One region of the Atlantibacter sp. MEI4A-1023 genome, then DNA from elsewhere that is predicted to be linked to it. Evidence: predicted binding sites of a transcription regulator. Region 1 holds the regulator's gene; each other region holds the start of a gene.
The links. The regulator Fur, encoded in region 1, represses iron uptake genes when iron is present. The targets are predictions, from matches to a motif close to ATAATAATGAGAACNACTATCAA.

Region 1 (4,278 bases):
GCAACCACGGGTTGTCGCCGCGCAGCGATATCATGACGTATCCGGCCATGGCACAGGATCTGATTGATACGCTCGACGAACTGAGTATCGACAAAGCCACTTTTATCGGCCACTCCATGGGTGGTAAAGCCGTGATGGCGGCAACCAACATCGCGCCGCAACGCATCGATAAACTGGTGGCGATTGATATCGCGCCGGTGGATTACCAGGTGCGGCGGCACGATGAAATTTTCGCCGCGATTAACGCCGTCAGCGAAGCCGGGATCACCTCTCGCCAGGATGCGGCGGCCCTGATGCGTGAACAAATCCCTGAAGAAGGGGTGATTCAGTTTCTGCTCAAATCCTTCGCATCCGGCGAGTGGCGTTTCAATGTGCCGGCACTGTGGGATCAGTATTCACATATCGTCGGTTGGGAAACGGTGCCCGCCTGGGATCATCCGGCGCTATTTATTCGCGGCGGCAATTCGCCGTACGTGGATGAAAGCCATCGCGAGGCGCTGCTTGCGCAATTCCCCCAGGCCCGCGCGCACGTCGTAGCGGGCGCGGGCCACTGGGTTCATGCCGAAAAACCGCAGGCCGTGGTACGGGCAATCCGCCGCTACCTCGATGCCGGGTAAAAATGGTTAAAAATAAAGCGGCTGATAAGTCAGAGTGCCGTTAACGCGTTGGCGCGCCGGATTCCCTCATGTATGATGGCGCGCTTAACTGCATCCGAGCCCCGCTCCTGCACCCTGTTTTCCCTGTCAAAACGCGCATCATGGCCAAAGAACAAACGGACCGTACGACATTAGATCTGTTCTCGGACGAACGCCGCCCGGGCAGACCCAAAACTAACCCGCTGTCACGCGATGAACAGTTGCGCATTAACAAGCGCAACCAGTTAAAGCGCGACAAAGTGCGCGGGCTCAAGCGCGTTGAGCTCAAACTGAACGTTGAAGCGGTTGACGCGCTCAACATGCTGGCAGAGGCCCGCAATATCAGCCGCAGCGAATTGATCGAAGATATTCTGCTGTCACAGCTCGCCGCCCTTAAAGACTGAGCGTTATCTAAAAACACGGCGCGATGTAGCAGACTGTGCACATGGCCGTGATAGAGATTTCCGCCAGCTTGTCTGTTCTGCTATGATTGCCCTATCTGTAGGCTTTTTGCCTCAACCATCTCATTAAGTTTCAAGAGGTTATTTTACTCATGGCAATCGTAGGCATTTTCTTCGGCAGCGATACCGGCAACACTGAAAATATCGCAAAAATGATTCAAAAACAGCTTGGTAAAGATGTTGCTGAAGTGCGTGATATTGCTAAAAGCAGCAAAGAAGACCTCGAAAGTTTTGATATTTTGCTGCTGGGCATCCCTACCTGGTATTACGGCGAAGCGCAGTGCGACTGGGATGACTTCTTCCCTACCCTCGAAGAGATTGATTTCAACAATAAACTGGTTGCCCTGTTTGGTTGTGGCGACCAGGAAGACTATGCCGAATACTTCTGCGATGCGCTGGGCACCATGCGTGACATTATTGAACCGCGCGGCGCAACTATCGTTGGCCACTGGCCGACTGAAGGCTATCACTTTGAAGCCTCCAAAGGCCTGGCGGATGACGATCACTTCCTCGGTCTTGCCATCGACGAAGATCGCCAACCGGAACTCACCGCAGAACGCGTTGAAAAATGGGTTAAACAGGTTTCTGAAGAGCTGCACCTGCAGGACATCATCAACGCCTGATTATTAAGGGTGCTAAGTCAATTAGCGCCTTTTTATCTTGATTGATAGGCAAAAGCGATAAAAATAATTGCTACAAATTTTTAACTTTTGCCTCCAGACCTGTACAATATACGCCTTACGCATCGGGTGATTTTGCAACAAATGCAGGCAGCGCCACGATTTTGGGTATTTTTAAGCAAGGCAGTTGCAGTTTTCATTTAGGCATGGCAGTTCTATAATGAAACGCATAATGCCTTGCATCGATCTCTTGCTCCCTGAGGAGCGAATCGTTACGTAACAGGACAAATTCCGCATGACTGACAACAATACCGCATTGAAAAAGGCTGGCCTGAAAGTCACGCTTCCGAGGTTAAAAATCCTCGAAGTGTTGCAGGGGCCGGACAACCACCATGTCAGTGCGGAAGACTTATACAAACGCCTGATCGACATGGGTGAAGAGATTGGGTTAGCGACCGTTTACCGCGTTCTTAACCAGTTTGATGATGCCGGAATCGTCACGCGCCATAATTTTGAAGGCGGCAAATCCGTTTTCGAGTTGACTCAGCAGCATCATCACGATCACCTCATTTGCCTTGACTGCGGTAAAGTGATCGAGTTTAGCGACGATTCAATCGAAGCGCGCCAGCGTGAAATTGCCTCCCGTCACGGTATTCGCTTAACTAACCACAGCCTGTACCTGTATGGCCATTGCGCAGAAGGCGATTGCCGCGAAGACGAAAATGCGCATGAGATCGCAGAAAAGTAATTTTTTCTAGAATCATGAATTCCAGTAAAAGCCGACTAATGTCGGCTTTTTTATTTCTGATGATTTAAAAAATAACAGGCATGGCTTGCTTAATAATGAAACCTTTAAGTAAATCCTGTAATGAATTAAATAATGTGAATGATGTTTTAAGAATATATCAATAACTATATAAATCAGCCAGTTATCATATATTGAGACATCTTATCACCTGCCGGGTCTGTTTGTTGCGTTGCGGTTTAAAAATGCCATCACTTAAAATAGTGATTAGCATCGCATCCGATAAAATAAATCTGGTTAATCGCAATGACATTACCGCAGAAACCTCTCTCTGAATTATATCGCTTAACGGATTTATTCACTGACTATAACAAACTTACGCGTGTAGAAAGATATACCTTAATACCCGTAAGACCTCATACCGTTACGCTGATTCATGGTGGGCAGTTTTCTATCATTCGCAGCAGCGACAGACTTTTATTTGAAAAACAAACTGCGCCAGCGCTGTTTGGGCTAACCGGTAATGCCCGAAATCTGGCCTATCTGCGCATTTATGCCGATACGCAATGCCATTTCCAGTTAGTGCCTCTGGACATTTTCATGCAGCGTCTTGACGATAATCATTCGCTGCACTTAATACCGCCAATTTTATCCTGGCATATAGAAAGTTTACTTTATCGGGATGAGATGATGATGGGGCGAAATAGTTATCAAATGATTAAGGGGAATCTCCTCCATCTTAATCAACTAGATGAGTTTATGCGGTCAAAAATCAATGTTGCGGATTTCATCGTCAAACGAACCAACTTATCTCGCAGTATCGTCATGAAAGTTTTGTCGGCGATGCGCGCTAAAAATCATATCGATGTTAAAAGAGGCAAATTGCTGACAATCAATCAACTGCCTGAAAAACTCAGTTGATGCGAGAGGTAATTCATCGCAGTCTAAGACGTTCTCCGGGCCTTTCTCTTTTCATTTAAAGAAGCTTCACGCCAAAAAAAACGCCGCATTACGCGGCGTTTTAGCAATGAAATCTTATTCCCCGATTTTCGCCCAGGTATCGCGTAAACCCACCGTACGGTTGAACACCAGATGTTCAGGTTTGGAATATTTGCTGTCGAGGCAGAAATAACCTTCACGCTCGAATTGCAGCGCGTTGCCCATTTCTGCATTCTGCAGGCTCGGCTCGCCAAAACCCTGCTTGATCACCAGCGACTCTGGATTGATAGTCGACAGGAAATCTTCTGCCGCGCCGGGATTTGCCACGCTAAACAGACGATCGTACAGGCGGATTTCAATCGGTAACGCATGGCTGGCACTCACCCAGTGGATCACGCCTTTCACTTTGCGGCCGTCCGCCGGGTCTTTGCTCAGGGTTTCTGCGTCGTAGCTACAGAAGATAGTGGTGATGTTGCCTTCCGCGTCTTTTTCTACACGCTCAGCTTTAATCACATAAGCATTACGCAGGCGGACTTCTTTACCCAGCACCAGGCGCTTGTACTGCTTGTTAGCCTCTTCGCGGAAGTCGGCGCGGTCGATCCACACTTCGCCGCTGAACGGCACTTCACGGCTCCCCATCTCCGGTTTGTTCGGATGGTTTGGCATCGTGACCCTTTCGCTCTGGCCCTGCGGATAGTTCTCGATCACCAGTTTCACCGGGTCGATAACCGCCATGGCACGCGGCGCGTTCTCGTTGAGATCTTCACGGATGCAGGCTTCCAGCGCAGCCATTTCTACCGTGTTGTCCTGCTTAGTCACACCGATGCGTTTGCAGAATTCACGGATAGAGGCAGCGGTATAACCGCGACGACGCAGAC
Region 2 (4,278 bases), 1.8 Mb from region 1:
AGTATCAGCAGTAGTGTCGCCAGATGGACGCCGGAAAACTGGATCGCGTAATGCTGTTCCATTGACGCCAGCGCCTGCTTTACGCTTTCCCAGAGCTGCGGATAGCTGGCGCGCACCCCCTGTAATTTTTTATCTTCAAACCACAGGTGAAATTTATTCTGAATAATCGCCAAACAGATAAACTGATATACCTCGGCAAAACACGCCTGGCGATTATAAAGGGTACTGACCAGTGCCGGTTCGATACGTTCAATAAACTGCCCTACCGCCTCGACTAATGGCCGATCGTAAAGCGTGAAGGCGCGCCGGGTGGTGCTCAATGACGATACCAGCAGATCCAGAAAGCAGTTTTCATTTTGCGATTCAAACAACCCGAACGGGACTGTGGCAATAAAATCCAGCGTTGATGTATCGTTAATTTCGTGGCCACGCTTCAGGCGATGCATGGCAAGGCTCAGGTAAACCAGAAAATACTTTTTACCGTTATAACCGAGGCGCAATGTCGGTTCGATACGTTGCGTGTACAGCCGCGCGGCGGCAGCGATCTCCTCATGACACTGGCTGAGAAAACGCTCCGCCACCGAGCGGTTTACCGGATCGTTGGCTTTATGGGTAATTAACCGGTGGTCTTCGCCAATTTCGACGGTCTTTAGAATGGTTAAGCACACCGCGATACGCAGCGCGATTTCGTCACCCGACAGCGCCGAGCCTTTGCGGTGAATACTTTGCAGAGCTAACTGATTATCCTGCAAGAACTGGCTTAAAACCGGCGCATCGTTTTTTAACGTGCTGGCGCTAACGAAAAACCGGGCGTAATACTCGCTTTTATTCACCACGTCATTCAGGCACAGCGCGACAAATAAATCGCGGGTGCGCTCTTCCGGGCTGGTGATATAGCGGTTGAACTTAATTTTCTCCAGTAGCTCGATATATTCGCCGTAGCCCATGGTGGTGGTAATCAACTGATTATCAATATGCAGATGAAATTGCTCAGGCAGCAGCGCATTAATCTCTTTCATGGTGCGCTTTAACGTCGAGAGCGTTTTGCCGAAACGCTGGGTCACGTCGCCAATGGCAACCGGGCTGTGTTCCTGGACATATTTCACGAAAACAAGATCAAATCCATTCATGGAAAATACGGACCAACGGGCGTTGAAAGAAGGTAACCAGTTTAGCGGGTAATGATTGAGAAAACCGTGACAGATGGCCTGTCACGGTCTTGCTTACAGGTCGAAAAGCGTGCCGATCAGTAGCCACAGGTTGAGCGCCACCACCAGCACCACAATCCCCCAGCCGATAATCCGTACCCGAGGGGTATTGACCAGTGACCCCATCAGTTTGGCATCGCTGGTAAAACGCAGCAGCGGCACTAACGCCAGAGCGATACCAAAGCTCAGCAGGACCTGGCTCATCACCAGAATGTGCGTCGGATCGAGGCCCATCAGGATCACAATAAACGACGGTGCCATAGTGATACTGCGGCGCACCCACAGCGGGATATGAAAACGCACGAAGCCCTGCATCACCACCTGCCCCGCCAGAGTACCGACTACGGTGGATGACAGGCCCGCCGCCACCAGGCTCAGGCCAAAAATGGTCGCCGCCGCATGGCTTAATAACGGCTCGAGAGTTAAGTAAGCCTGGTCGAGATCGGCGACCCCGGTATGACCAGAAAAGTGAAATGCCGCCGCCGCCGTCGCCATCATCGCCAGGTTCACGAAACCGGCGATGGTCATGGCAATCGCCACATCCCATTTGGTGGCGGAATAGCGTTCGGCCCGCGAACCTTCATGCAGGTTCTGGGTCAGTGACGAGTGCAGATAGATCACGTGCGGCATAATGGTCGCGCCCAGCACGCCTGCGGCGAGAAACACCGCTTCCGAGGTCGGCAGGCTGGGGATAATCATCCCTTTGCCCAGTTCTGCAAACTCCGGCTGAGAAAAAATCAGTTCGACAATATACGCCACCGCCACAAACAACAGCAGGCCGCCGATCACCCTTTCCAGCGGCTTCTGGCCACGGCTTTGCAGCATCAGGATCAGGAATGTCGCCACGCCGGTGAGTATCGCCCCCTGTAACAGCGACACGCCGAGGATCAGCTTGAAGCCGATGGCCGCGCCGATAAATTCCGCGAGATCGGTCGCCATGGCGATAATTTCCGCCTGGACCCAGTAAAACCACACCAGCGGGCGCGGATAGTGGTCGCGAATTTGTTCGGCGAGATTTTTGCCGGTGGCGATGCCCAGTTTGGCGGACAGCACCTGAATCAGCATCGCCATCAGGTTAGCCCACACCACGACCCACAACAGCTGGTAGCCGAAGCTGGCCCCTGCCTGGATATTGGTGGCGAAGTTACCGGGATCGATATAGCCAATCGCCGCGATAAACGCGGGCCCCATTAACGCCAGCCTGAGTTTACGCGCCGTACGGCCATTACTGTTATCAACGCGACTGCTGGTCATTTTTTGCCTCAAGATATAGCCTTTGCTATGTTTTATGCTAACAAAACGAGAATGATTATCAAGTTCATTCACAAGGGGAGCGTACGATTACTTTGATAGCTAAAAACGATGTTGGAAGAGCCGCGTGCGTAGCGCCGTGGTTATCAACGGAGCGTGGCGAAGTGTTAAAAGTATAGCCGGAGAACGTAACCTTTCAGTTCTTTACGTAACATATCAGAAATGTCTGGTGGATCACTATTTTTGCGGTTCGTCACAAGACCTTACTATAGTGAGCGGTAGATCTCGTTTTATTACGCCTCGTTGCATAGAATGTGCAGGAAAATTAAACCTGCCTCATATTCGGAGCACATATGTCCCGCGTTCTGCACTTTGTTCTGGCGCTCGCCGTTGTTGCGCTGCTTGCTTTGCTGATCAGTCGTAACCGCAAAGAAATTCGTATTCGCTTTGTTGTTCAATTATTAGTTATAGAAGTGCTTCTTGCCTGGTTCTTCCTTAACTCTGAGATTGGTCTCGGATTTGTGAAGGCGTTCGCAGGCATGTTCGACAAACTGCTCGGCTTTGCGCGCGAAGGGACAAACTTCGTCTTTGGCGGCATGAACGATCAAGGCCTGGCATTCTTCTTCCTGCAGGTTCTGTGCCCTATCGTCTTCATTTCCGCGCTGATCGGTATTTTGCAGCACATTCGCGTTCTGCCGATTGTGATCCGCGCTATCGGTACCGTGCTCTCCAAAGTGAACGGTATGGGTAAACTGGAATCCTTTAACGCCGTCAGCTCGCTAATCCTCGGCCAGTCGGAAAACTTCATCGCTTACAAAGATATCCTCGGCAAAATGTCCCGCAACCGCATGTACACCATGGCGGCCACGGCAATGTCCACGGTATCGATGTCCATCGTTGGCGCGTACATGACCATGCTGAAGCCACAATACGTGGTGGCGGCGCTGGTGCTCAACATGTTCAGTACCTTTATCGTGCTGTCGCTGATTAACCCGTACCGCGTTGAACAAGAAGACGAAAACCTGCAGATGTCCAGTCTGCATGAAGGCCAAAGCTTCTTCGAGATGCTGGGTGAATACATCCTGGCCGGTTTTAAAGTGGCGGTGATCGTTGCGGCGATGCTGATTGGCTTTATCGCGCTGATCGCGGGCCTCAACGCGCTGTTCGCTGCGGTACTGGGCATCTCCTTCCAGGGCATTCTGGGTTATGTGTTCTACCCGATTGCCTGGGTGATGGGCGTACCGGCAAGCGAAGCGTTGCAGGTGGGCAGTATCATGGCGACCAAACTGGTTTCCAACGAATTCGTAGCAATGCTGGATCTACAGAAAATTGCCCAGTCCGCTTCCCCGCTGTCTGCGCGTGCGGAAGGCATCCTGTCTATCTTCCTGGTATCGTTTGCTAACTTCTCGTCTATCGGTATTATCGCCGGTGCGATCAAGGGCCTGAACGAAGAGCAAGGCAACGTGGTATCCCGCTTTGGTTTGAAACTGGTATACGGCTCCACGCTGGTGAGCGTGCTGTCGGCGTCCATCGCGGCGCTGATGCTGCCGTAAAGAGTTACCAGAATTAAAAAACCCGCTTTCCGAAGCGGGTTTTTTTACGCCTGAACCAGCGTGTGCAGGGGCACCGGTCTGCCGGTGAGATAACCCTGGAGATAATTCACGCCCAACTCCAGCAGCAGTTCGCGTTGCGCTTCGGTTTCGACGTACTCCGCCACCACTGAAAAGGATTTGGCCTTCGCCAGTTCGCAGATCGATTTCACAATCATGTTATCCAGCGAGTCGGTCAGGATATCCTGGATAAAGCAGCCATCGATTTT
Region 3 (4,278 bases), 1.1 Mb from region 1:
GCAATGCTGGAGATACTGGGATGATCTGGAAACGCAGCGCGACGCTGGAGGCCCTGAACGCGATGGGGCACGACAATATGGTGGGGCTGTTGGATATTACCTTCAGCCATATCGGCGACGATTCGCTGGAAGCCACCATGCCGGTGGACAGCCGCACCCGCCAGCCGTTTGGGCTGCTGCACGGCGGCGCATCGGTGGTACTGGCGGAAACTCTCGGCTCGGTGGCAGGGTATCTGTGCACCGAAGGCGAACAGCGGGTGGTGGGGCTGGAAGTCAACGCCAACCATCTGCGTTCCGCCCGGGCGGGCATCGTGCGCGGCGTTTGCCGCGCGGTACACGTTGGCCGCCGCCATCAGGTGTGGCAAATCGATATTTTCGATGAACAGAACAAACTCTGCTGTACCTCCCGTCTGACCACGTCGGTGGTGTAAAACCCCTGTTCGGGTCAATAAACTGGCCCGAATAGAGACAAATCCGATCCCGCTCCGCTCGCCGGAATGCCGCGCCATGCCTATACTTCAGTCGCAGCACGTACTGCTTATCCTGCGGAGCCGGCCATGAAATGCCTCGTTTTAAGCATGATTAAAGAACCACCGAAAGATCCCGATAAATGGTTTGATCTGGAAGGAAGACGAACCAGAGAAAACAGGAAATAGCGAACAGTAGCGCCTTGTCGATTAGCCGGAGGTAATATGTCTGAGCGACCTGATTATGATCCGATTCCATCTGACAGACCGATTACAGATGACCCTGAACGTTTGCCGCCTGATGATTACGATCCGTTAGACCCGGATATTCCTGATATTGAAGATCCCGATCGGCTTCCGGAAGATGACATCGACCCCGATGTCCCGGATATAGACGATCCAGACAGGCCCGTCAGGCCATTGTAAGGTGAGAAAAAGCGTTAGCGGCGAGCAGTAACGCCAGGCAGGCCGGGTAGCGAACGCTACCCGGTTGAGGCTTAATTAGTTGTGAGCTGCGAACCCATTTCTGAACTGATTAAGGTAAAAATCATACCGTTTCTGGAACCAGATTTTGCTTTCGTGCTCCATCAAGCCAGTAATATTATCCAGATTCACATCCCTGCCGCGTAATTGCATCCCGGCGAAACTAAATGCAAGAAAATCAAAGTTTTGTTCAGACATTACGCTACTTTCACTCACAAACTGCATCTATTGCACCTCTACGACAATGTTTAAAAGGTTTTACGTTGACCGGAGATAAGTATTAGCGATATTCCAGGAAAATGTGAAAAATATTTTCATCAGTAAAATCAATAAGCTATAAATTTTATTCCTCAGAGTGAAGCGTAGCGGTAATAATTATTCTCTTATGAGTGAAAATGTACATAATTACACAGGTCTCATACTTTTGCCTGAGTGACGGACCACCGGAAAGCTGTCTCTCTGCGCCTGATAAGCTCTTACCTAATCAAATAAATAGGTATTACCTATACATCTTTTCCTTCTTCCACGACATACCTGTTCTGACTAACAAAATACCTTTTATTTCAACTAACTAAACCGCACGCTTCGCCATCTGCAACTCTTCTGTGAGGGTCTATCCTTAGTAAAGACGCCCAAAAAAGCAGCATTCCACCAATACCCATGTTGCCAGAATGTTGTATTGAGAATTGTTATCACTAACATAGGGCTATCGGCCTGTGGGCTTTGAATCAATGAGGTGAATGATGGATGTGCAAACTGATAACTTCGATCCGAAAGATTTCGCCTGGCAGGGGCTGACGCTGACGCCTGCGGCGGCGGAACACGTTCGCAAGCTGACGTCGGCGCAAGAAGGCATGTCAGGCATACGCCTCGGCATCAAACAAACCGGCTGCGCGGGCTTTGGCTATGTGCTGGATACCGTGAAAGAGCCACGCCAGGACGATCTGCTGTTTGAGCAGGACGGGGCGCGGCTGTACGTGCCGCTGTCGGCAATGCCGTTTATCGATGGCACGGAAGTCGATTATGTACGTGAAGGATTAAACCAACTGTTCAAATTCAATAACCCGAAAGCCCAGAACGAATGTGGCTGTGGCGAAAGCTTTGGGGTCCAGGCGGAATAACTCTATGTCTCGTAATACTGAAGCAACTGACGATGTCAAAACCTGGACCGGGCACCTCAACTATAAAGAGGGCTTTTTTACCCGGTTACAGACCGATGAGCTGGCGAAAGGCATCAACGAAGAGGTGGTGCGGGCGATTTCTGCGCGCCGTAATGAACCTGACTGGATGCTGGAATTCCGTCTCAACGCGTATCACGCGTGGCTGGAGATGGAGGAGCCGCACTGGCTGAAAGCCCACTACGATAAGCTGAACTATCAGGATTACAGCTATTACTCTGCGCCGTCCTGCGGCAACTGTGATGATAGCTGTGAATCCCAACCGGGCGCGGTGCAGCAGACCGGCAGCAACAGCTATTTAACCGATGAAGTGGAAAAAGCCTTCGAGCAGCTCGGTGTGCCGGTGCGTGAAGGTAAAGAGGTGGCGGTAGACGCCATTTTTGACTCGGTGTCGGTTGCCACGACCTATCGTGAAAAGCTGGCCGACCAGGGAATTATCTTTTGTTCCTTCGGTGAGGCCATTCATGAGTTCCCCGAGCTGGTTCGCCAGTACCTGGGCACCGTAGTGCCGTCTAACGATAATTTCTTCGCGGCGCTCAACGCGGCGGTGGCGTCTGATGGGACTTTTATCTACATCCCGAAAGGGGTGCGCTGCCCGATGGAGCTGTCGACCTATTTCCGCATCAACGCGGAAAAAACCGGCCAGTTCGAACGCACCATTCTGATTGCCGATGAAGGCAGCTACGTCAGTTATATCGAAGGCTGCTCCGCCCCGGTACGCGACAGCTACCAGTTGCATGCGGCGGTGGTGGAAGTGATCATCCATAAAGACGCTGAAGTGAAATATTCCACGGTGCAGAACTGGTTCCCTGGCGATAACAACACCGGCGGGATTTTGAACTTCGTCACCAAGCGCGCGCTGTGTGAGGGCGAGAACAGCAAGATGTCCTGGACCCAGTCCGAGACCGGCTCCGCCATTACCTGGAAATACCCGAGCTGCATTCTGCGCGGTGATAACTCCATCGGCGAATTCTTCTCGGTGGCGCTGACCAGCGGGCATCAGCAGGCCGATACCGGCACCAAGATGATCCACATCGGCAAAAACACCAAATCGACAATTATCTCGAAAGGGATTTCAGCGGGGCACAGCCAGAACAGTTATCGCGGGCTGGTAAAAATCATGCCGACCGCCACCAACGCGCGTAACTTTACCCAGTGCGACTCGATGCTGATCGGCCCGGACTGCGGGGCGCATACTTTCCCGTACGTGGAGTGCCGCAATAACTCGGCGCAGCTGGAGCATGAAGCCACCACCTCGCGCATCGGCGAAGACCAACTGTTCTACTGCCTGCAACGCGGCATCAGCGAAGATGACGCCATTTCGATGATCGTCAATGGCTTCTGTAAGGATGTGTTTTCCGAACTGCCGCTGGAGTTCGCGGTGGAAGCCCAAAAATTATTAGCCATCAGCCTTGAGCACAGTGTCGGTTAAGCCATAAGGATACGAAATGTTAAGTATTAAAGATCTCGAAGTCAGCGTTGAAGATAAGCAGATCCTGCATGGTTTATCGCTCGAGGTACGTCCGGGAGAAGTGCATGCCATCATGGGGCCGAACGGTTCCGGTAAAAGTACCCTATCGGCGACCCTGGCCGGGCGCGAGGATTATGAGGTGACCGGCGGCGAGGTGCATTACAAAGGCAAGGACCTGCTGGAATTAGACCCGGAAGATCGCGCCGGGGAAGGCATTTTTATGGCGTTTCAGTACCCGGTTGAGATCCCCGGCGTCAGTAATCAGTTTTTCCTGCAAACGGCCCTGAATGCGGTACGTAAATATCGCGGCCAGGAAGAGCTTGACCGCTTCGACTTCCAGGATTTGATGGAAGAAAAAATCAAGCTGCTGAAGATGCCGGAAGATTTGCTGACCCGTTCGGTTAACGTCGGTTTCTCCGGTGGTGAGAAAAAACGTAATGACATCCTGCAAATGGCGGTACTGGAGCCGGATCTGTGCATTCTGGATGAATCTGACTCCGGGCTGGATATCGACGCCCTGAAGATTGTGGCGGACGGCGTCAATGCCCTGCGCGACGGCAAACGCTCGTTTATTATCGTTACCCACTACCAGCGCATCCTTGATTACATCAAGCCCGACTATGTGCACGTGCTTTATCAGGGGCGCATCGTGAAATCCGGCGATTTTACCCTGGTGAAA

Region 2: the regulator Fur is predicted to act here: its motif matches at 2,502-2,524, upstream of ACVV26_RS15640 (Nramp family divalent metal transporter).
Region 3: the regulator Fur is predicted to act here: its motif matches at 1,630-1,652, upstream of sufA (Fe-S cluster assembly scaffold SufA).

Annotation. Positions count from the first base shown of each region.
Region 1 is NZ_CM149568.1:1,526,884-1,531,161, reverse strand. Features, by position in the region: gene ybfF (esterase) at 1-617, shown strand, start outside; gene ybfE (LexA regulated protein) at 758-1,039, shown strand; gene fldA (flavodoxin FldA) at 1,189-1,719, shown strand; gene fur (ferric iron uptake transcriptional regulator) at 2,012-2,464, shown strand; gene ACVV26_RS07385 (helix-turn-helix domain-containing protein) at 2,768-3,382, shown strand; gene glnS (glutamine--tRNA ligase) at 3,497-4,278, opposite strand, start outside.
Region 2 is NZ_CM149568.1:3,282,930-3,287,207, forward strand. Features, by position in the region: gene ACVV26_RS15635 (BglG family transcription antiterminator) at 1-1,130, opposite strand, end outside; gene ACVV26_RS15640 (Nramp family divalent metal transporter) at 1,224-2,462, opposite strand; gene ACVV26_RS15645 (NupC/NupG family nucleoside CNT transporter) at 2,813-4,012, shown strand; gene ACVV26_RS15650 (sensor domain-containing phosphodiesterase) at 4,057-4,278, opposite strand, start outside.
Region 3 is NZ_CM149568.1:2,586,800-2,591,077, reverse strand. Features, by position in the region: gene ydiJ (D-2-hydroxyglutarate dehydrogenase YdiJ) at 1-24, shown strand, start outside; gene menI (1,4-dihydroxy-2-naphthoyl-CoA hydrolase) at 21-431, shown strand; gene ACVV26_RS12450 (hypothetical protein) at 693-893, shown strand; gene ACVV26_RS12445 (hypothetical protein) at 969-1,103, opposite strand; gene sufA (Fe-S cluster assembly scaffold SufA) at 1,694-2,071, shown strand; gene sufB (Fe-S cluster assembly protein SufB) at 2,076-3,560, shown strand; gene sufC (Fe-S cluster assembly ATPase SufC) at 3,577-4,278, shown strand, end outside.